DNA from 2 places in the Hydrogenophaga sp. H7 genome. Region 2 is predicted to be linked to the other one. Evidence: riboswitches for the same ligand, from Rfam matches in the RefSeq annotation. Region 2 holds a riboswitch; the other holds the start of a gene.

Region 1 (10,826 bases), on a different contig from region 2:
GCCGTCCGCCAGCAGGTCTCCGATCACAAAGTGCTCGGGCGCATTGCTCCGCGACACAAAAGGCAGTACGGCGATGGTGGCCCTGAAGTCCTCCGGCCTGGCGGCAGGGGCGGGCGGTTTGAGGGTGACACCTGTTCCTGAGGGCGGGGAGAGCGTCCAGGTCCTGACGGGCTCCGGCCAGTGCTTGAGGTAGCACTCGCCCATGTCCTCCATGTCACCGTCGACACCGTCCACCAGGGTGTCGTGCACATTGGCCGTGATGACAGTTTCCCCGGGGCCTGCGAGCCCCGCCACGCGGGCGGCCAGGTTGACTCCATGGCCGAACACGTCGTGGTCGTCGATGTACAGGTGGGTGGCGTTCAGCCCTGCGCGGAGCCAGAACTTGTTGTGGTCATCGCGCCGGCGATTGGCGTCGTCGAAATAGCGGTGCAGGCGCAGGGTGGCCTTGACAGCCTGGGACGGTTCGTCGAACTCCACCAGGATGCCATCGCCCAGGCTTTTGACCAGGCGACCGCCATGTCTTGGCAGAACCTCTTCGCGGGCGTGCTGGAGAAACCCGTGCCACTGGTGGACCACGGACGCTTCGTTCGATGCCATCAGCCTCACGGATTCCACCAGGTCCATCACCAGCACCACCTTGTTCTGCATCAGCGGCAGAGGCGGCACCTCATGAGACGGAGCCGAATCGCCGTGAGAGCCCATGGTGCTGGGGTGCGGCTGGCTTGTCATACCTCGAAAAGGGGAAGTGCTGTTTCAGTTTCTCACATCTGAAAGGGCCGGGTACGGACCGGCCAGGGTCAAAAAAAAGAGCCGGCAGCGCCGGCTCTCCGTGCAAGGAGCACCTGGGCCCCTTTGCGTCCTGATCACTTCAGGTGTTCGTTGATCATCTTGGTCATTTCGAACATCGAGGCCTGGGCCTTCTTGAAGATCTCCTTCAGCTTGGCGTCAGCGTTGATCATGCGCTTGTTGACAGCGTCCTGCAGCTTGTTCTTCTTGATGTATTCCCAGACCTTCTTGGTCACTTCCGTGCGGGGCAGCGGGCTGTTGCCAACGATGGCGGCCAGTGCGGCGCTGGGGGTCATGGCCTTCATGAAGGCTGCGTTGGGGGTGCGCTTCTTGGCTGGTGCGGCCTTCTTTGCAGGAGCGGCGGCCTTCTTCGCGGGTGCAGCCTTCTTTGCAGGAGCGGCGGCCTTCTTTGCAGGAGCGGCGGCCTTCTTCGCGGGTGCAGCCTTCTTTGCAGGAGCGGCGGCCTTCTTGGCCGGAGCGGCCTTCTTCGCAGGAGCTTTCTTTGCAGTTGCCATGTTGAGGATTCCTTCTAGAAGTGGTTTGACGCCAGAGGAGAACGCGCTCTCTCACTGGTGACTCGCATGCTAATGGAGATGCATGGTCCTTCCAAGGTGGAGGTGCGGTATTTTTGTGCTGCGCAAGAGGGAAAATGGGGTTTTTTGGCCCCGAAAACAACACTGCGCCCGGTATTGCATGCCGCACCCCAACCAGCGACAAAGAGCGTGCTCCAATTTCGGCTCCGAAAAACCTGTTTTCGAGAGTGGCTCACCATGACTTCTTCCATCGATTTTTCGACCTGCGATCTGTGCGACGAACACAAGGGCGACGTCAGCGGCGCCTTCCGTGTGCTGCCGCCGGTGTTCCGTGACTTTGGTGCCCATCGCCGCTTCGCCGGACCGGTCGTGACCGTGCAGTGCCTGGATGACAACAGCCAGGTGAAGGCCCTCGTCGAAGGACCGGGAGATGGGCGTGTGCTGGTGGTCGACGGCGGGGCTTCGCTGCGGCGCGCCTTGCTGGGCGGCAACCTGGGTGCCGCCGCCGCGCGCAACGGGTGGACCGGCGTGGTGGTGGACGGGTGCGTCCGCGACGTGGCCGAACTGGCGGTGTGCGAGACCGGCATTCGCGCGCTGGCCTCGATGCCGCTGCCGACCGAGCGGCGCAACCAGGGGCTGCGCGACGTGGCGGTGAAGATTCAGGGCGTCACCGTGCGTCCGGGTGAATGGCTGTACGCCGACGAGGATGGCACCGTGATTGCCGACCGGCCATTGCACCGTGGCGTCTGACGGGCTTCAGGCCGTCAGACCCTTGTAGAGCATGTACGCCGAGAGCACGTAGAGAATCAGCGCGAAGGCCCGCTTGAGCGACTTCACCGGCAGCGCGTGTGCGGCCTTCACACCGAGCGGCGCCATCAGCACGCTGGTCATGGCGATCACCGTTAGTGCCGGCAGGTACACGTAGCCCAGCGAACCCGCCGGAAGGTCGGCCACACCCTGGCCCGAGATGACGTACCCGGCGGCGTTCGCCAGTGCGATGGGAAAACCGAGCGCTGCGCTGGTGGCAACGGCATTGTGGATGGCAACGTTGCACCAGGTCATGAACGGGACGCTGACGAAGCCGCCCCCGGCACCCACCAGTCCCGACAGAAAACCGATCACCCCCCCGGCACCCAGCTGGCCGGCCGTTCCCGGCAAGGTGCGCGAGGCCTGCGGCTTCTTGTCCAGCAGCATCTGGGTGGCGGAGAAGCCCACAAACAGCGCGAACAGCAAGGCCAGAGCCCCGCCCTTGAGGACCGCAAAGACCCCGAGGCTCGCGACCGCGGCACCGATAACGATGCCCGGTGCGAGACGCCGCACGATGTCCCACCGCACGGCGCCGCGCTTGTGGTGCGCGCGAACGCTGGAGATCGAGGTGAAGATGATGGTGGCCATGGAGGTGGCGATGGCCATCTTCACCGCCAGGCCGGGCGCGACGCCACGGTGGGCGAGGATGGCGCTGATGAACGGCACCATGATCATGCCGCCGCCGATGCCCAGCAGGCCGGCCAGAAACCCGGTGAACACCCCCAGAAGGGCCAGTTCGACGATCAGCAGGGGTTCAAGGCTCATGGGCGGAAATCCGGAGGGCAGAAAAGAGTGCGGCCCCAGGAAACATCCGTGGGGCCGCAGCGAAGGGTATTAGGTGTCTGCAAGTGCCACCGGACCGTCATCCTGAACCGGGGGTTCAGGTGGGCGAGGGCAACGGGGCTTCGGGTTCATCTGACGCGAGACGCTCACACCAGCCACGTTATGTACCAAGCCCGGGCTCATGGAGCATTGGTTCAAGGAAATATAAAGCCCGGCACGCACTGCAGACAGGGCAAATTGTAGGGGCTGGCGGCCCGATGGATGGGCTCGCCCGTCGGAAAAGTTGAGGGCCGGTTCCTGATTCAGATCAACTGGCCGTCACTGCCCAGCGCCTGGTCGAGGCGCCGCACCAGTTCCTCCGCGCGCGCCAGCGCAGCAGCGTCGGGCAACTCGCCCTGGGGAGTGGAGCCCGGCAAGGGTGTCGGCTCTGGAGGGAGAAAGGACGAGGAAGAAAACCCCTCGGCTTCCTTCTGGGACAGTTCGAACGCCAGGTTGAGGGATGCGAGCACGGCGATGCGGTCGCGGGCCTTGACCTTGCCGGCGTCCCGGATGCGGCACATGGCGGTGTCCACACGCTCCACGGCGTCCAGCAGAGATTGCTCGCCCCCCGCCGGACAGGCCAGCAGATAGCTCTGGCCCATGATCTGAACCTCGATCTGCTTGGAGGCCGGCTTGTTCATTCGGAGTCCTTGTGGGAGGGGGGCTCGATTCCAACCGGCAACCGGTCCAGCAGCGCGTCGATGCGGGAACGCGCAGCGTTCAGACGCGACTTGATGGAGTCACGTTCTGCCTTGAGCGAGGCCACCTGCTCCATCAGCAGGGCGTTGGTGCGCTGCAGTTCTTCATGGCGAAGGAGCAGGCGTTCCACGCGCTCGGCGATCAGGTCAATTTGCTTGGGATCGGCCATGGTGACAACTGGTAAGACACTCATTGTAGGGTTGCCGCAAGGAGCACGGGCTTACAATGGATTCCGTTGGTGCTCGCGGTGTGGTTCACATGCCGCAGTTCAACGGGAAGCAGGAGGGGAAGTCCACGCCGACCGACCTAACCTGCGCTGCCCCCGCAACGGTAAGCAGACGGGATCCGGGCTTTCGCCCGGTCCCTGCCTTCACCCCACAGCCACTGGACAACCGGTTTCGACCGGCGCTCCGGGAAGGCGGTGGAGGTCGTTCTGCCAGCCCGGATACCGGCCAACACGGTGGTGACGTGTCCTGAACCAGGACCGTTGCCGTGACGCCCATGCGCTGTCGGGGAAGACGGCGAGGGCAACCATCGTTTGTTTTCATTCATGTCTTTCCGTTCTGCTCCGGTGCGCCTGGCCGCGCTGCCCATGGCATGCGCCATCGCTTTTCCTGTTCTCGCACAGTCCTCCCTGCCTACCGTCGTGGTGTCTGCGACCCGGTCCGAGCTGCCCATCACAGATGTGGTGGCGGACGTGACCCTGGTCGACCGCGGCGCCATTGACCGCCTGGGTGCCGCGTCGGTCTCCGACGTGCTGGAGCGTCTGCCGGGCATGACCGTCAACCGCAACGGCGGTCCCGCGTCCACCACAGGTGTGTATGTGCGAGGCGCCGAGGGCCGCTTCACGGCGGTGTTTGTCGACGGCGTGCGCATCGACTCCCAATCCACGGGCGGGGCCACCTGGAATGCGATCCCGTTGTCCCAGGTAGACCGCATCGAGGTGCTGCGCGGGCCGGCGGCTGCGGTGTATGGCTCGGATGCGATGGCTGGTGTCGTGCAGATCTTCACGCGGCACGGGGAGAAGGGTTTCTTCCCTTCGCTGCGCATCGGCGTGGGGTCGAACAGCACCTACGAACTGAACGCCGCGCTGCGCGGTGGCGATGGTGTGGTCGACTACGCCTTCGGTCTGGGCACCGAACGCAGCGATGGCTTCAACGCCAAGCCCTCCGGCAACCCCGACCGCGACGGGTATCGCAACGAGTCGTTCTCAGGTCGCCTGGGATGGAAGCTCTCCGACGGACAGAAGCTGGAAGCCACGCTGCTGGACAGCCGCCAGAAGGCCGGCTACGACGGTTACATGCCGGGGCAGGACGACCAGGCCAGGCAGCGCCTGCAGACCGTGGGGCTGAACTGGAACAGCCGCTGGAGCGAGGCGTGGAGCACCCGTGTGGGGCTCAGCCGCGGAACCGACCGCTACGAGACTGCCCCCTCAACCTACCTGACGGACACCACGGTGGACAGCTGGCTGCTGCGCAACGAGCTGCGCGTGGGGCCGGGCCGGCTGACGGTGGATCTGGAGCGCCGTGAGGACCAGCTGGAAAATGCCAGCACCACGCCGGTCGACACCCAGCGGCATCAGAACGCCCTTGCGCTGGGTTACGGCCTGCATGCCGGTGACCACACGCTGCAGCTCAACGCCCGCCGCGACGACGACAGCGAGTTCGGCACCCACACCACCGGCTCTCTGGCCTACGGCTACGCGTTGTCCAAGACCTTGCAGCTCACCGGCTCGGTGGGAACGGCCTTCCGTGCCCCCACGCTGTTCCAGCGCTTCAGCATCTACGGCACGCCCGACCTCAAGGCCGAAACCGCGCGCAACATGGAAGCGGGGCTGCGCTGGCAGGAGGCTGCGAGCCGCGCCTCCGTGGTGGTCTACCGCAACCGCGTCAAAGACCTGATCGACTACCTGGCCGGTCCGGGCAGTTGTGTCAACGGCGTGGGCGATTTCGCCGGCTGCTACGGCAACACCGGCCGCGCCACCTACACCGGCGTGACGCTGGCCGGCGGCACGACGCTCGGCGAAGTGGCCCTGGGCGCTTCGCTGGACCTGATGCGTCCGAAGAACGCCGAAACAGGCAAGCTGCTGGCGCGCCGTGCCGAAACGCAGGCCACGCTGACCGCAGACACGCCCGTGGGCAGCTGGCGCCTGGGCGCAGAGGTGCAGCACCTGGGCAAGCGCTACGACGACGAAGCCAACACCAAGCCCTTGGCGGCCCACACGTTGCTGAACCTCACGGCCAGCACCGACATCGCCCGCGACTGGCGGCTGCTGGCGCGTGTGGACAACGCTACCGACAAGGACTACGAGTCGGTGCTGGGCTACGCCACGGCGGGCCGCAGCTTCTACCTGGGCCTGAGCTGGTCGCCCCGTTTAGTGCCGGTGCGATGACGACCGCCCGCTGTCCAGCCCTGCTGATCGCCGCGCCGGCCTCCGGTCAGGGCAAGACCACGGTCACGGCCGCGCTGGCGCGGCTGCACGCGCGGGCCGGGCGGCGGGTGCGGGTGTTCAAGTGTGGGCCGGACTTTCTGGACCCGCACTGGCACCAGCTGGCCAGTGGTCAGCCGGTGCACAACCTGGACCTCTGGCTCAACGGCGAGGCCGACCTGCGTGCCCGGCTGCACGAGGCCGCGGCGAACAGCGACCTGATCCTGATCGAAGGGGTGATGGGGCTGTTCGATGGCGATCCGAGTGCGGCCGATCTGGCGGTGAAGCTGGGCATTCCGGTGCTGGCGGTGATCGATGCCGGGTCCATGGCCGGCACCTTCGGGGCACTGGTGCACGGCCTGCGGCACTACCGCCCGGGCCTGCCCTGGGCCGGGGTGCTGGCCAACCGCGTGGCCAGCGAAGGGCACGAGAAGATGCTGCTGGCCTCGGTGCGCGGCGACGACCTGGGCGCGGCGCCGGGCAGCATCGACGCCGGCTGGCTGGGTGGGTTGCGGCGCGACGCGGGCTTTTCGCTGCCCGAGCGTCATCTCGGTTTGACCGTGGCGTCCGAACTGCCCGACGCGATGGCGCGGCTGGACGCGCTGGCCGACGCCATGGCAGCCACCCCGCTGGGCCAGCTCGATGTGGCCGGCTGGCAGCGCTGGGCCGTGCCCTTTGAGGCGCAAGCCGAACGCCCGGCGACGCCGCTGCTGAGCGGGCGCACCTTGGCAGTGGCGCGCGACGCGGCCTTCTGTTTCACCTACCCGGCCAACCTCGACACGCTGCGCGCGCTGGGGGCCGAGCTGGTGTTTTTCTCGCCGGTGGCCGACGAGGCGGTGCCGGATTGCGACGCGGTCTGGCTGCCCGGCGGCTACCCCGAACTGCACGCCGACGCGCTGGTGAAGGGCAAACGCTGCCGCGCCAGCCTCGCCGCGCATGTCGACGCCGGCAAGCCGGTCTGGGCCGAGTGCGGCGGCATGATGCCGCTGTTCGAGGGGCTGACGCTGGCCGATGGCTCGCGGGTGCCCATGTGGGGCCTGCTGCCTGGCGAGGTGGCGATGCAGCCGCGCCTGGCCGCCCTCGGCCCGCAGCGCTGGGACACGGCGCAGGGTGAGCTGCGGGGGCACACCTTCCACTATTCGTTGACCACCTCGCCGCTGGCGCCCATGGCCCACACCGTGCCGGGCGGCAAGTTCGGGCGACCCGAGGCCGTGTACGGCCAGGGCCCGGTGCGCGCGAGCTATTTCCATGCGTGGTTTGCCTCAAACCCCGAGGCGACCGCGCAACTCTTTCTGCCGGAGGCGTCGTGAGCTCCATGCTGCCCGGACCGCAACGCATCGTCTGCCTCACCGAGGAGACGACCGAGTGGCTGTACCTGCTGGGGCAGGAGGCGCGCATCGTCGGCATCAGCGGCTACACCGTGCGGCCCCGCCGCGCGCGCGAGGAAAAGCCCAAGGTCAGCGCCTTCCTGAACGCCAAGATCGACAAGATCCTTGAGCTGCGGCCTGATTGCGTGTTCGGTTTCTCCGACCTGCAGGCCGACATCGCCGCCGCGCTGATCCGCGCGGGCGTGCAGGTGACGGTGTTCAACCAGCGCAGCGTGGACGAAATTTTTTCCATGCTGTTCCAGGTCGCGGCCATGGTCGGTTGCGCCGACGAAGGTCTGGCGCGCATCGCGGCCATGCGCCAGCGCCTGGACGCCATCCGCGCCGAGGTGGCCGCGCTGGAGGCAACGGGCAAGCGCCGGCCGAAAGTGTTCTTCGAAGAGTGGGACGAGCCGCACATCAGCGGCATCCGCTGGGTGTCGGAGCTGCTGGGCATTGCTGGTGGCGACGACGTGTTCCCCGAACTGGCAGTGCAGTCGCTGGGCAAGCACCGCATCATCGCGGACGGTGCGGAGATCGTGGCGCGCGCGCCCGACATCGTCATCGGCTCGTGGTGCGGCAAGAAGTTCCGCGCCGAAAAGGTGGCCGCACGGCCAGGCTGGCAGGACGTGCCGGCCGTGAAAAACGGCCAGCTGTTCGAGATCAAGTCGGCCGACATCCTGCAGCCCGGCCCGGCGGCGCTGACCGACGGGTTGGAGCAGATGCACCGCATCGTCAAGGCCTGGATGGTGGCCCATGGCTGAGGTGGCGCGCAGCACATTCATCCTCGGTGGCCAGCGCAGCGGCAAGTCGCGCCGCGCCGAGACGCTCGCGCGGCAGTGGCTGAAGGCATCGCCCGGGCACCGTGCGGTGATGATCGCCACCGGTCAGGCCTGGGACGACGAAATGCGCGAGCGCATCGCCCGCCACCAGGCCGACCGAGCGCTGCGCGTGCCGGGCATGGCGACGGTGGAGGAGCCGCTGGCGCTGGCCGACACGTTGAAGCGGCACAGCGACGCGAACACGCTCATCGTGGTCGACTGCCTGACGCTGTGGCTGACCAACCTGACGATGCCGGCCGACCCGGCGCAGGCGCTCCCCGAAGCGGCCGTGATCGCGGCGGGCGAGGACCTGTGCGCGGCCATTGCCGCAGCGCCCGGGCCGCTGGTGCTGGTGGGCAACGAGATCGGGCTGGGAGTCATTCCGATGGGGCGCGAGGTGCGCGCGTTTGTGGACACGCTGGGCCGGCTGAACCAGCAGGTGGCCGCGGCCTGCGAGCGCGTGACGCTCATGGCGGCAGGGCTGCCGCTGACTTTGAAGGACAGGACATGAACCGGATGCGCAACGCATGGCTCGCGCTGCTGGGGACCTGGATGGCCCTGGTCTGCGGCTCCGCCCAGGCGGCCCTGCAGATCACCGACGACAACGGCGTGGTGGTGAACTTCGAGCGCTCGCCGCAGCGCATCGTGAGCCTGCTGCCTTCGCTGGCCGAGACCGTGTGCGAGCTGGGCCAGTGCCAGCGGCTGGTGGGTGTGGACCGCTACTCCACGTTCCCCGCCAGCCTGACGAAGCTGCCCCAGGTGGGCGGCGGGCTGGACCCGAACATCGAGCAGATCGTGGCGTTGCGGCCCGATGCGGTGCTGATGGCCACCTCGTCCCGCGCCGGGGAACGCCTGCGCGCGCTGGGCATCAAGGTGGTGGCGCTGGAGCCCAAGACCCACGCCGATGTGCAGCGGGTGATGCTCAAGATCGGCCAGCTGCTGGAGGTGCCGGACGCGCAGCGCATCTGGCGCGCCATCGACGCCGCGGTGATGGCCGCGGCCCAGTCGCTGCCGGCCGGTGCGCGCGGCACGCGGGTGTATTTCGAGGTCAACCCCGGGCCGTACGCGGCGGGCGAAGGCTCGTTCATCGGCGAGACACTCACCCGTTTGGGCGCCAGGAACATCGTGCCGGCCTCGCTGGGGCCGTTTCCCAAACTCAACCCCGAATACATCGTGCGAGCCGACCCGGACCTGATCATGATCGGCCAGCGCAGCGTGGACGGCATGGCCCAGCGCCCGGGCTGGATGGGCATGCGCGCGATGCGCGAGCAGCGCCTGTGTGTGTTCACCACCGACGAGTCCGACACCCTGGTGCGCCCCGGGCCGCGCATGGCCGAGGGCGCCCGCCTGATGGCGCGTTGCCTGGCCGACAAGGCGGCGAAGAAAGCGGGGGCGCGTTCGTGAACGCTCGCCGGGCGTCCTGGCTGGTGGCGGCCCTTCTGCTGGCGGCCGCGGCGCTGGCCGCGCTCGGCGTGTGTGTGGGCAGCGCCGGCTTCGAGAACCTGGTCGGCCCGCTGCTGGACCCGCAGGCCGACCCGGCCGCCACCGCCATGGCGCAGCAGATCGTGTGGGAGATCCGCCTGCCGCGCACCCTGGGGGCCTGGGCCGCAGGCGCATTGCTGGGCCTTGCCGGTGCGGTGGCGCAGGGCCTGTTCCGCAACCCGCTGGCTGACCCTTTCCTGCTCGGCAGCGCCTCGGGCGCGTCCCTCGGTGTGGCGCTGGCACTCGCGGCCATGGGCGGCGGCGCCGGCATGCTGGGCGGCAGCATGATGAACGGCGGCGTCGCGGTCAGCGTGTTCTCCAGCAGCGCGCTGGTGCGCCTGGGCCTGACCGGCGCGGCCTTCTGTGGCGCGGTGCTGGCGGTGCTGATCACCTTGGTGCTTTCGCGCGGTGTGCAGCACACGCTGCGGCTGCTGCTGGCTGGTGTGGTGGTGGGCGTGGTGCTGGGCGCCATGACGCACCTGGTGCTGCTGTTCTCGCCCGAATCGCTGCAGGCCATGCAGGCCTTCATGCTCGGATCGACCAGCTTCGTGGGCTGGACCGCCTGTGTGCTGATGGCTGGTGTGTGGGTGCTGTGCACGCTGTCGGCCTGGCTGCTGGCGCGCGTGCTCGATGGCCTGAGCCTGGGCGACGCCACCGCGCGCAGCCTGGGCCTGCCGCTGGGACCCATGCGCGCCGCGCTGGTGGCCGTGCTGGCGCTGGCCACCGGCACCGCGGTGGCGCAGACCGGGTTGATTGCGTTTGTGGGCCTGGCCGCGCCGCACCTGGTGCGCTCGCTGGTCAAGACCACCAGTGCCCGCCTGATGCTGCTGGCCAGCTGCATGGGCGGCGCGCTGCTGATGGCGGCCGACACGCTGGCGCGCTGGCTGATCGCGCCGCAGGAGCTGCCGGTGGGCGTGCTCACCGCGGTGCTGGGTGGCGGTTACCTGCTGTGGCTGATGCAGCGCAACACGCGCATCTCGCGCGGAGGTGGCCTGTGAGCCTCGCCATCCAGACCTGCGACCTGAGCGCCCGCCTGGGCGACGAGCCGATCCTGCACCGCATCTCGCTGAACCTGCCCCAAGGG
Region 2 (10,826 bases):
TCGGCCCCAGCCCCACCAGCAGATAGAACCCGAGCACCGACGGCGGCAGCACCAGCGGCAGCGCCACCAGCGCGCCCACGGGCCTGGCCACCCAGCTGCGCGAGCGCGCCAGCCACCACGCCAGCGGCATGCCCAGCAGCAACAGGATCAGCGTGGTCAGCGCAGCGACTTTGAAGGTCAACCAGAGCGCCTGGAGGTTGTCCGGGGTGAGGAACATGTCAGAGGTCGTAGCCGTAACTGCGGATCAGGTCCTTGATGTTCGGGCTCTGCAGCAGCTTGAACAGCTCTTTCGCAGCCTCGTTGTTCGCTCCCCGCTTGAGCAACACCGCGTCCTGCCGGATGGCGTCGTAATGGGTCTGCGGAATCACCCACATCGCCCCCCCCTTGAGTTGGCCGCCTTCCAGCACCTGCGACATCGCCACAAAGCCCACGTCGGCGTTGCCGGTCTTCACGAAGTTGAAGGTCTGGCCGATGCTCTCGCCCTGCACCAGCTTCGGCGCCAGCGCGTCCTTCAGGCCCAGCTTGTCCAGCACCTGCAGCGCGGCGGCGCCATAGGGCGCGGTCTTGGGGTTGGCGAAGGCCACCTTGCCCAGGTCTGACGCCTTGAGCACCGCGCCCTGGCCATCGACCCGGCCGGGCTTGACCGACCACAGCACCAGCTTGCCGGTGGCGTAGGTGAAGCGCGTGCCCGACTGCGCCAGACCGTCCTTCTCCAGCATCTCGGGGCGCTCGTTGTCGGCCGAGAGGAAGACGTCGAACGGCGCGCCGTTCTTGATCTGCGTGTAGAACGCGCCCGACGCACCGGTGGAGATCTTCAGCGTGTGGCCGCTGGTCTTCTGCAGTACCGCGGCGATGGCCTTGATCGGCTCGGCGAAGTTGGCAGCGACGGCCACCTGGGCTTCGGCGGCGTGGGCGGCGGTGTGCGTGAACGCGGTGCACAGCAGGACGGAAAGGGCAGAGAGCAGCAGACGCATGGGCACCTCGGTGTGAAGCGGAATGGTGGCGGGGATCGTTATCCCAAAATGGAATAGCGAGTGTAGCGCGTGGCCAGCCGGGCAGAATCGCGGCATGACAGACGCACCACCGCCGGCCGAACAGCCCCGCAACCTCCTCCACGGCGTGACCCTCGAGGCCATGGTCCGCGCACTGGAGGCGCACTACGGTTGGGACGAGCTTGCGCGGCGCATCCCCATCCGCTGCTTCGCGATCGACCCGAGCGTCAAGTCCAGCCTGACGTTCCTGCGCAAGACGCCATGGGCGCGGGAGAAGGTGGAGGGGCTTTACCTGTTCATGCTGCGGGAGGCGCGGCGGTCGCATCGGGGTGGCGTCAGAGGTTCCCAGGGCGGTGGCTGAGGAGCAAGGCCGCCGTGTCATTGGCGGCAAAGCAGCGATTGCCGTGGTTCGGGGGTATCCGCTCCAGGACTGCTTTGGTAGACGAGGCGGTCATTCAAATACCTTCAGCGGTCCTGTCCAAAGACGAGCTTCACCTTGGGATGAATCGGCAACAAGCAAGTTGCGCCCACCTGTGTGATGGCACTGATCCCGAGGGTGCCGCTCAGCCGCGAAACAGTACTCACCCAGCACCCTTGCTTCAAGATCGCAGCATTGGAATTCAGAGTGCCCATGTCATCTACGACGAATGGCTCTCAGGTGCTCTATGTCCCGATGCACGGGATCTGATATCGCAACGTCGCCCCTCAAAAGGCCTTGAGCTGTTTTTCGGGGTATAGAATAAAAACTGTTGGTGCTCGCAGTGCTGTTCAGGCATTGCAGTTCAACGGGAAGCAGGAGGGCGAGTCCCACACGGACGAACCTAACCTGCGCTGCCCCCGCAACGGTAAGCAGACGGGTGGTCCAAGGCATTGCCAAGGCCCCCATTTCTCAAAATTTCGCCACTGGGTCACACCGGGAAGGCTTTGGGAAACGCTCTGCCAGCCCGGATACCGGCCAACAAGGAGGCTGCGCCCCAAAGCGCAGCCGCATTACCCAAACACCGTCGGGGAAGGCGGTGAGGGGTCTTCGCCGGTGTCCTCATGTCGTCCCTTCGCATGTTTTTGCGAGTCTGTGCCAGCGCCTGCGCCTGCGCGTGCGCTCGCCGGGGGCTGCCCGTTCGCCGCTGGAACCTGTCCTCGCCTCTCCCTTGGGTCTTTGCCGACTTTTCAACCGCGTTGTGTCCAACGCATCCAACCCAAGGAGTCACTTCATGCACATCGAACCAGGTCTGGTGGACGGGGCCAAGCTCGCCCTGAGTTACGCCACCGCGGCCGCCTGCATCGGCTACACGGCCAAACTGTCGGCCGACACGTTCAGAAAGGACGGCGCAGCGGCCCTGCTGTTGCGGGCCCTGCTGGCGACGGCGCTGGTGTTCTGCTTCTTCGAGGTGCTGCCGCACCACCCGGTGGGCGTGTCCGAGGTTCATCTGATCCTGGGCACCACGCTGATGCTGCTGTTCGGCGCGGCACCAGCGGCCATCGGGCTGGCCGGCGGCCTGCTGGTCCAGGGCCTGTTCTTCGCACCCTTCGACCTGCCGCAGTACGGCATGAACCTGACCACGCTGCTGGTACCGCTGTTCGCCACCGCGGCGCTGGCACGGCGCGTGATTCCCGACCAGATGGCCTATGTGGACCTGCGCTACAGACAGGCCCTGAAGCTGTCCCTGGCCTACCAGGGCGGCATCGTGCTGTGGGTGGGTTTCTGGGCGCTCTATGGGCGTGGCCTGGGCGTCGACAACCTGGTGAGCATCGGCAGCTTCGGCGCCGCCTACATGAGCGTGGTGCTGGCCGAGCCCCTGATCGACCTGGCCGTGCTCGCACTGGCCAAGACGCTGCGCGGCCTGCAGGGCAGCGCGGTGGTGGAGCGCCGTCTGCACCAGGCCGCCTGACCGGGGGCGCAGCATGGGCCTAGGAACGGTCTGGTTTGTGGGGGCGGGTCCGGGCGATCCGGACCTGGTCACGGTCAAGGGGCGCGACCTGATCGCGCGTGCGGGGGCCCTCCTGTTCGCCGGTTCGCTGGTGAACGAGGCGGCCACCCGCTGGGCACCGCCGGGTTGCCTCATCGCCGACAGCAAGGACATGACGCTGGAGCAGATGTCGGCCTGGCTGATCGCAAACGCGGCGCGCTGCGACACCGTGGTGCGCCTGCAGACCGGCGACCCGGCCCTCTACGGCACGCTCATCGAACTGGTGCAGCCGCTGGATGCGGCCGGTGTGCCGGTGAAGGTGGTGCCGGGCGTGTCCTCGGCCATGGCCTCGGCGGCGGCGGCGGTCGAGAGCTTCACCCTGCCCGAGGTCACGCAGACCACCATCTTCACGCGGGTGGAGGGCCGCACGCCCATGCCCGACGGCGAGGACCTGGCGGCGCTCGCGGCGCACCGCACGACCTTGTGCATCTTCCTGTCCATCACGCTGCTGCACAAGGTGGAGGCCGGTCTGCGCCAGGCCGGCTGGCCCGACGACGCGCCGGTGCTGGTGGTGCACAAGGCCAGCTGGCCCGGCGAGGAGCGCATCGTGCGCGGCACGCTGGCCACCATCAAACAACAGTGCCGCGACGCCGGCATCGTCAGCCAGGCCATGGTGATCGCCAGCCCCACGCTGGGCGCGCGCCACTGGCCCGAGCTGACCAGGTCCCGGCTCTACGACCCGGGCTTCACACACCGCTTCAGGAAAGCCACGACATGAACGACACCACGATCCTGCTGGTGGGCCACGGCTCGCGCGAGGACTCCGGCAACCAGGAAATCCGCGACTTCGTCGACCAGTGGCGCACCCGCCAACCGGCCTGGCGCATCGAGGTCTGCTTCATCGAATTCGCCGCGCCCTCGCTGCACGACGGCCTGCTGGCCGCGGCGCAGTCGTCGCGCCGCGTGCTGGTGCTGCCGCTGATCCTGAACGCCGCCGGCCATGCCAAGATGGAAATTCCCGAAGCCATCGAGCACGCCCGCGGGCACGCACCCGACGTCGAGTTCCTCTACGGCCCGCACCTGAGCGCCTGCGACCCCATCCTCGCCATCCTCAAGCGCCGCCTGCGCCAGGCCATGGCCTCGCTGGACATGCCCGACCCCACCACCACCGGCGTGGTGCTGCTGGGCCGGGGTTCGTCGGACCGCGGTGCCAACGGCGACATGGCACGGATGGCGCGCTGGCTGCAGGAGGACAGCGACCACGAGCTGGTGGACCTGGCCTTCACCGGCATCACCTGGCCGCGGCTGGAGCGCGTGGTGCAGCGCCAGGCGCTGATCGGTCTGCGGCAGGTGGTGGTGCTGCCCTACTACCTCTACACCGGCACGCTGATGCAGCGCATCCACCGCCAGGTGGACCACCTGCGCGCGCAATACCCGCAGATCCGTTTTGCCTGCGGCACGCACTTCGGCTTCGAGAAGGAAATCTTCGGTCTGCTGGAACAGCGCGTGCACGACCTGCTGGCCGGCGTACCCGACAGCCGGCTGCCCTGCGACGGCTGCAGCTACCGCGAGATCGCGCACGACCTGGGCCACGGGCATTCGCACGAGCACACGCACACCGCCGTGCATGTGCATCCGCACACCGCACAGGTGCAACCTGCATGAGCACCGTCAACACCGTCACCGAGCAGCTCACCGACGCCGGCCAGGCCATCGAGCACGACAGTTTCGCCATCATCGACGCCGAGGCCGGCCCGCACGGCTACAGCGAAGACCAATGGCCGATCGTGCGGCGCATGATCCACGCCAACGCCGACTTCGAGTTCAACGGCCTGACCGACTTCCACCCCGACGCGGTGCGTGCGGGCGTGGCCGCGATGCTGCGCGGCGGCACCCCCGTGGTGGCCGATGTGGAGATGATCTGCTCGGGCCTGTCGCGGCCGCGCCTGGCGCACTTCGGCATGGCCACGCACCAGTTCATCAGCGACGCCGACGTGATTGCGCAGGCGCAGGCACAGAACACCACCCGCGCCGTGCAGGCCATGCGCAAGGCACACCGCCTGGGCCTGCTGCAGGGCGCCGTCGTCGGCATCGGCAACGCGCCCACCGCGCTGATCGAACTCGTGCGGCTGATCGTGGAGGATGGCGTGCGCCCGGCCCTGGTGGTCGGCATGCCGGTGGGCTTCGTGTCGGCCGCAGAGTCGAAAGACCTGATGGCGCAGATCACCGACGTGCCCTGGATCGTCATCCGCGGTCGCAAGGGCGGCTCCACCCTGGTGGTCGCCGCCCTGCACGCGCTGCTGGCGCTGGCCGAGGCGCAGCAACGCGCCGAGGGCGCCTGAATGGAAAGCACCACCCCGCGCGGCACCCGCACCGGCTTCACCACCGGCGCCTGCGCGGCCGCGGCCGCCCGGGCCGCCGCACAGGGACTGGAAACCGGTGCGGTGCCCGATGCCATGGAGAGCCTGCTGCCCAACGGTCAGCGCGTGCGTTTTGCCGTGCACGACGGGCGCTGCGATGCGCACAGCGCCCACGCCATGGTGGTGAAGTTCGCGGGCGACGACCCGGACTGCACCGACGGCGCCCACCTCACGGTGGACCTGCGGCTGCTGCCCGGCCAAGCGGGCGAGATCAGCTTCGTGGCCGGCGACGGCGTGGGCACGGTGACGCTGCCCGGCCTGGGGCTGGCGGTGGGCGGGCCGGCGATCAACCCGGTGCCGCGCCAGAACATCGCCGACAACCTGCACGAGGCCGCGCCGCGCCTGCTCGCGCAGCACGGGCTGGAAGTCACGGTGAGCGTGCCCGGCGGCCAGGAGATGGCGAAGAAGACCACCAACGCGCGGCTGGGCATCCTGGGCGGTATCAGCATCCTGGGCACCACCGGCATCGTCAAACCCTATTCCACCGCCGCCTGGCGGGCCAGTGTGGTGCAGGGCATCCAGGTGGCGGCCACACTGGACCACGGCGTGGTGGCGCTGACCACCGGCGGCCGCACCGAGACCTTTGCCATGCAGACGCTGCGTGCGGAACGCCCTGGCCTGCCCGCCGCCTGCTTCGTGCAGATGGGCGACTTCCTGCGCTACGCGCTCGACGAGGTGGTGGTCCAGGGCCTGCCCGAGGTGGTGCTGGGCGTGATGGTGGGCAAGCTCACCAAGATCGCCCAGGGCGAAACCATCACCCACGCCAACCGCAACGTGGTGGACACCGACCTGGTCGCCGACATCGCCCGACAGATCGGCGCCACGGCCGAGGACTGCGCGGCCATCGCGGCCGCCGAGACCGCGCGCTTCGGCGCCGAGCTGATGGTCGAACGCGGCCTGGGCCCGGCCTTTCACCAGGCGCTGGCGCAGCGCGCCATCGACACCCTGACCGCGCCCGAGCGCTACGGCCACGCCTTTGCGCTGCGCGTGCTGGTGTGCGACTTCAGCGGTCAGCCGGTGGCCGACGTGCGTTCGGCCCCCGCCGAGGCGCGACCCCGCCCCGCCACGGCCGGCCGCACCGGCATCGGCCACACCCACCACTCCGACTTCGACACCGAATGAACGATCTTCCCTCCCACGATCCCAACCGCTGCCGCGTGATCGGCGTGCTCGACGACGGCGTGGCCAGCCTCGGCGCCACCGCGCTGGCCCACCTGCGCACGGCCGACGTGGTGATCGGCGGCGCGCGCACGCTGGCGCTGTTCCGGCACACGCTCAAGGCCGGCGCCGTCACCCACGACCTGACAGGCCGGCTGAAGGCCGTGCCCGGCTGGGTGCGCGCGGCGCGCGAGGCCCACCAGGCCTGCGTGGTGCTGGCCACCGGCGACCCGCTGTGCCACGGCATCGCGCCCTACCTGGCCCAGCACCTGTGCCTGGACGCGCTGGAGATCCTGCCCAACCTGTCGACGCTGCAACTGGCCTGCGCCCGCGTCGGTCTGGCCTGGCAGGATGCGCGCATCGTCTCTGCGCACGCCGCCGATGCCGGCGAGTGGCAGCGCGGCGCCCCGCCCACACACGGCCTGTACGCGCTGGCCCAGGCCCTGCGCGCCGAGCAGCGCCTGCTGCTGCTGACCAGCCCGGCGAACAGCCCCGACCGCATCGCCCGCCTGCTGCTCGCCGAAGGTCTGGGCAGCGACTTCCACATGGCCGTGGCCGAAAACCTGCTGCAGGCCAACGAACAGGTGCATGCGCAGCTCAGCCCCGCCGACGCGGCCCGCATGCGCTTTGCCGAGCTGAACGTGGTGCTGCTGTGGCGCACCCGGCCGCGGCCACAGCCGGTGCGCTTCGGTCTGGCGGACAGTGCCTTCGAACAGCGCCAGCCCGAGAAGGGCCTGATCACCAAGCAGGAGGTGCGCGCCGTCAGCCTGGCGCGGCTGCAGCTGCGCACCGACAGCGTGGTCTGGGACATCGGCGCCGGCAGCGGCTCGGTGGGTCTGGAAGCCGCCCGCCTGTGCCCGCAGGGCCATGTGTTCGCCATCGAGAAGAACGAGGCCGACCACGCCATCGCCCGGCGCAACCACGCGGCCTTCGGCGTCAGCAACTACACCTTGCAGCACGGCAAGGCGCCCGAGGGCCTGGAGGACTGGCCCGACCCCGACGCGGTGTTCATCGGTGGCTCGGGCGGCGAGCTGGCCGGTCTGATCGCGCAGGTGTTGCGGCGCCTGCGGCCGCAGGGCCGGCTGGTGATGAACTTCGTGACACTGGAGAACCTGGCCACCGCCACCCAGGCCCTGCAGCAGCTGAACGCCGACTGGGACGTGCTGCAGCTGCAGGCCGCGCGCAGCCGCCCCATCCTACACATGCACCGCATGGCCGCCGAGAATCCGGTGTGGCTGGTGTGCGCCGGCGTGGGCCCCATGGGCCACGGCGAACACGGGCCGGTGGTGGCGGCGGAGGAGACGGCGCATGGCTGACCTTGCCCCCCCCATCGCCCCCCGCATGGGCACCCTGCACGGTATCTCGCTCGGCCCGGGCGATCCCGGCCTGATCACCCGCGCGGCCTGGGCCGCGCTGCAGCGCCGCGACGCCATCTGGGTCTACCCGGTGCGCAGCGGCAAGACGCCCAGCTATGCGCTGGACATCGTGCAGCGCGCCGGGCTGGCGCCGCCCGAGACCCACACGCCGCTGCTGTTCCCGATGACGCACGACGGCGAGAAGCTGGCGCGCGCCTGGCTGAAGGCCGCGCACACCGTGCTGCCCTGGCTGCAGGCCGGGCGCGACGTGCTGTTCCTGGTGGAAGGCGATGCGTCCACCTACGCCACCTTCGGCCACCTGGCGCGCACCCTGCGTGGGCTGGACCAGCGCGTGTCCGTTGAAGTGATCGCCGGCGTCAACTCCTTCACCGCCGCCTGCGCCGACGTCGGCGAACCCTTTGCCGAACAGGACGACACAGTGGCCATCGTGCCGGCCGCCTACGGCGTGGGCGCGGTTGACCGGCTGCTGCCCGACTTCGACACCCTCGTGCTGATGAAGATCAAGCCGCTGATCGAGGACCTGCTGGACTGGCTGCAGGCGCGCGACCTGCTGGGCGGCGCGCATTTCGTGGAGCGTGTGGGCGCGCTGGACGAGCGCCGGCTGTCCGGCCCCGAACTGCTCACGCTGCGCGGCAGCAAGGTCAGCTACCTCTCGCTGCTGATCGTGAAGAACCCCCGCCGCGTGCGCGGCGAGCGCATCAAGGGCTGCCTGAAAAAGAGCGGTCCGCCACCACTGGAGACCGCCCCATGAACCCGGACATCACCAACGCACCTCCCCGCGTCTGCCTGGTCGCCATCACCAAGCACGGCGTTGCCCAGGCGGCCACGCTGGCGCGGCAGTTGCCGCAGGCGTCGCTCTGTGTCACGGCCAAGTTCACCGACGCCACCCAGGGCCTTTCCAACCCGGTGCAGGCCTACGAGGGTGCGTTCAAGGACCAGATCGGGTCGCTCTTCCAGGCCTTCGACCAGATCGTGTTCTTCGTCTCACTGGGTGCAGTGGTGCGGCTGATCGCACCGCACCTGAAGAGCAAGGACGAGGACCCCGGCGTACTGGTGGTGGATGACGCCGGCCAGTTCGTCATTCCCGTGCTCTCGGGCCACGTGGGCGGCGCCAACGCCATGGCCGAGACCGTGGCCGCGCTGCTGGGTGCCACGGCGGTGCTCACCACCGCGTCGGACGTGGGCAAGACCATTCCCGTGGACATCCTGGGCCGCGAGCTGGGCTGGCGTGTCGAGGCCCCCAAGATCAACATCACCCGGGTGTCCGCCGCCGTGGTCAACGAAGAACCGGTCGCCCTGGTGCAGGAGGCCGGCAGCCCGCACTGGTGGACCCGGCCCACGCCACTGCCGCAGAACATCCACCGCCACACCTGTCTGGAAGACGTCGACCTGGGTCGCTACCAGGCGGTGCTGTGGATCACCCACCGCCCGGTGGGCGAAGCGTTGTGGCAGACGCTGCACGAACGGCTGGTGGTGTACCGCCCGCCACAGGCCGCGGGCACCAGCGCCACCACCGGGGCCGCGGCATGAAGGTGGCCCTGGGCATTGGCTGCGACCGCGGCACGCCGCTGGCCACGCTGGAGCGCGCGGTCGACGAAGCCCTGGCCATGGCCGGTCTTCAACGCCGACAGGTGACCGGCGTGGGCAGCATCACGCTCAAGGCCGACGAGCCCGGGCTGCTGGCGCTGGCGGCGCAGGCCGGCTGGCCGCTGCACTTCTACCCCGCCACCCAGCTGGCCGAGGTAGTCGTTCCCCACCCGTCGGAGACCGTGCGCCGCCACACCGGCACCCCCTCGGTGTCCGAAGCCGCCGCCTTGCTCGCTGCGGGCACCACCGAGGCGTTGGCCCTGTGCGTCGAGAAACACCGGCTGCGCGGCGAAGACGGGCGCAACGCCACGGTGTCGGTGGCGCGGGTGGAGCCTCGCGCGGCGACCCCGCCACTGATGGCCCATGCCGATCCCGACCGCCGCTTCACGGCCGCCGAGCGGGAAGCCATTCAGTCGCTGATGCAGGTGCGGCGCGACATGCGCCACTTCACTGCCGGTGCACAGATCGGCGGGGACGTCCGGGCACGCCTGCAGTCGGCGCTGCTCGCCGCTCCGTCGGTGGGCCTGATGCAGCCGCTGCGCGTGCTGCGCATCACCGACCCCGCGTTGCGCGAGCGGCTGGCCTCCACCGTGGACGAGGAGCGCATGCGCACCGCGCAGGCCATGGGGGCCCGTGCAGCCGAGTTCCTGGCACTGAAGGTGGAAGGCGTGCGCGAGTGCGCCGAACTGTGGGCCCTGGTGCTGGCGCCAGACGACGGCACGCTGTTCGGTCGCCGCACGCTGGCGAGCGAAATGGCCTGGTGCTCGGCAGGCGCCGCCGTCCAGAACCTCTGGCTGGTCGCACGCGCCGAAAACCTCGGTCTCGGATGGGTGTCGCTGTTCGAGCCTGTCGACCTGCGCAGGCTGCTGGCGCTGCCCGAGGGCGCGGCGCCGCTGGGCCTGCTGTGCATCGGTCCGGTGGACCGCTTCTACGACACACCCATGCTCATCCAGCAACAGTGGCGCCAGGCGCGTCCGATGTCGGCCGTGTTCACCGAGAACGGCTGGGACCCGTCCTGGAACACCGGCGGTTGCGCCACACCGGAACACTTGCCGCAGGGCTGATCGCCTTGCCATTCAACGCTCGCTTGTCACAAGGAACGAAATGACCACCGACACCTCTGTCACTCCCCCGCGCGACGCGGGCACCACCGGCACGGCCGGCAGCATCAGCCTGGTGGGCATCGGCCCCGGTCACACCGACCACATGACCGCGCGTGCGCGCACCGCCATCGCCGAGGCCGATGTGGTTGTGGGCTATGTCACCTACATCAAGCTGGTGGCCGACCTGCTGGACGGCAAGGAGGTCGTGCGCAAGGGCATGACCGAAGAGCTGGACCGCGCCGTGCATGCGCTGGAAGCGGCCCGTGCGGGCAAGAAGGTGGCG

The links. A riboswitch is a leader RNA that binds a small molecule or an ion and turns the genes downstream of it on or off. The one in region 2 is predicted to bind cobalamin.
Region 1: another riboswitch for cobalamin. It lies ahead of BC358_RS12855 (TonB-dependent receptor domain-containing protein); the one in region 2 lies ahead of BC358_RS07335 (energy-coupling factor ABC transporter permease).

Annotation. Positions count from the first base shown of each region.
Region 1 is NZ_MCIC01000015.1:316,627-327,452, forward strand. Features, by position in the region: gene BC358_RS12825 (adenylate/guanylate cyclase domain-containing protein) at 1-729, opposite strand, end outside; gene BC358_RS12830 (SWIB/MDM2 domain-containing protein) at 864-1,301, opposite strand; gene rraA (ribonuclease E activity regulator RraA) at 1,557-2,069, shown strand; gene BC358_RS12840 (sulfite exporter TauE/SafE family protein) at 2,076-2,891, opposite strand; gene BC358_RS12845 (cell division protein ZapA) at 3,212-3,589, opposite strand; gene BC358_RS12850 (hypothetical protein) at 3,586-3,816, opposite strand; cobalamin riboswitch at 3,867-4,119, shown strand; gene BC358_RS12855 (TonB-dependent receptor domain-containing protein) at 4,198-6,039, shown strand; gene BC358_RS12860 (cobyrinate a,c-diamide synthase) at 6,036-7,385, shown strand; gene BC358_RS12865 (cobalamin-binding protein) at 7,391-8,203, shown strand; gene cobU (bifunctional adenosylcobinamide kinase/adenosylcobinamide-phosphate guanylyltransferase) at 8,196-8,771, shown strand; gene BC358_RS12875 (ABC transporter substrate-binding protein) at 8,813-9,664, shown strand; gene BC358_RS12880 (iron ABC transporter permease) at 9,661-10,740, shown strand; gene BC358_RS12885 (ABC transporter ATP-binding protein) at 10,737-10,826, shown strand, end outside.
Region 2 is NZ_MCIC01000012.1:168,349-179,174, reverse strand. Features, by position in the region: gene modB (molybdate ABC transporter permease subunit) at 1-217, opposite strand, end outside; gene modA (molybdate ABC transporter substrate-binding protein) at 219-974, opposite strand; gene BC358_RS07340 (VF530 family DNA-binding protein) at 1,069-1,353, shown strand; cobalamin riboswitch at 1,726-1,967, shown strand; gene BC358_RS07335 (energy-coupling factor ABC transporter permease) at 2,204-2,881, shown strand; gene cobM (precorrin-4 C(11)-methyltransferase) at 2,895-3,677, shown strand; gene BC358_RS07325 (sirohydrochlorin chelatase) at 3,674-4,564, shown strand; gene BC358_RS07320 (precorrin-8X methylmutase) at 4,561-5,241, shown strand; gene BC358_RS07315 (cobalt-precorrin-5B (C(1))-methyltransferase) at 5,242-6,441, shown strand; gene cbiE (precorrin-6y C5,15-methyltransferase (decarboxylating) subunit CbiE) at 6,438-7,793, shown strand; gene cobI (precorrin-2 C(20)-methyltransferase) at 7,786-8,604, shown strand; gene BC358_RS07300 (cobalamin biosynthesis central domain-containing protein) at 8,601-9,383, shown strand; gene bluB (5,6-dimethylbenzimidazole synthase) at 9,380-10,504, shown strand; gene cobJ (precorrin-3B C(17)-methyltransferase) at 10,545-10,826, shown strand, end outside.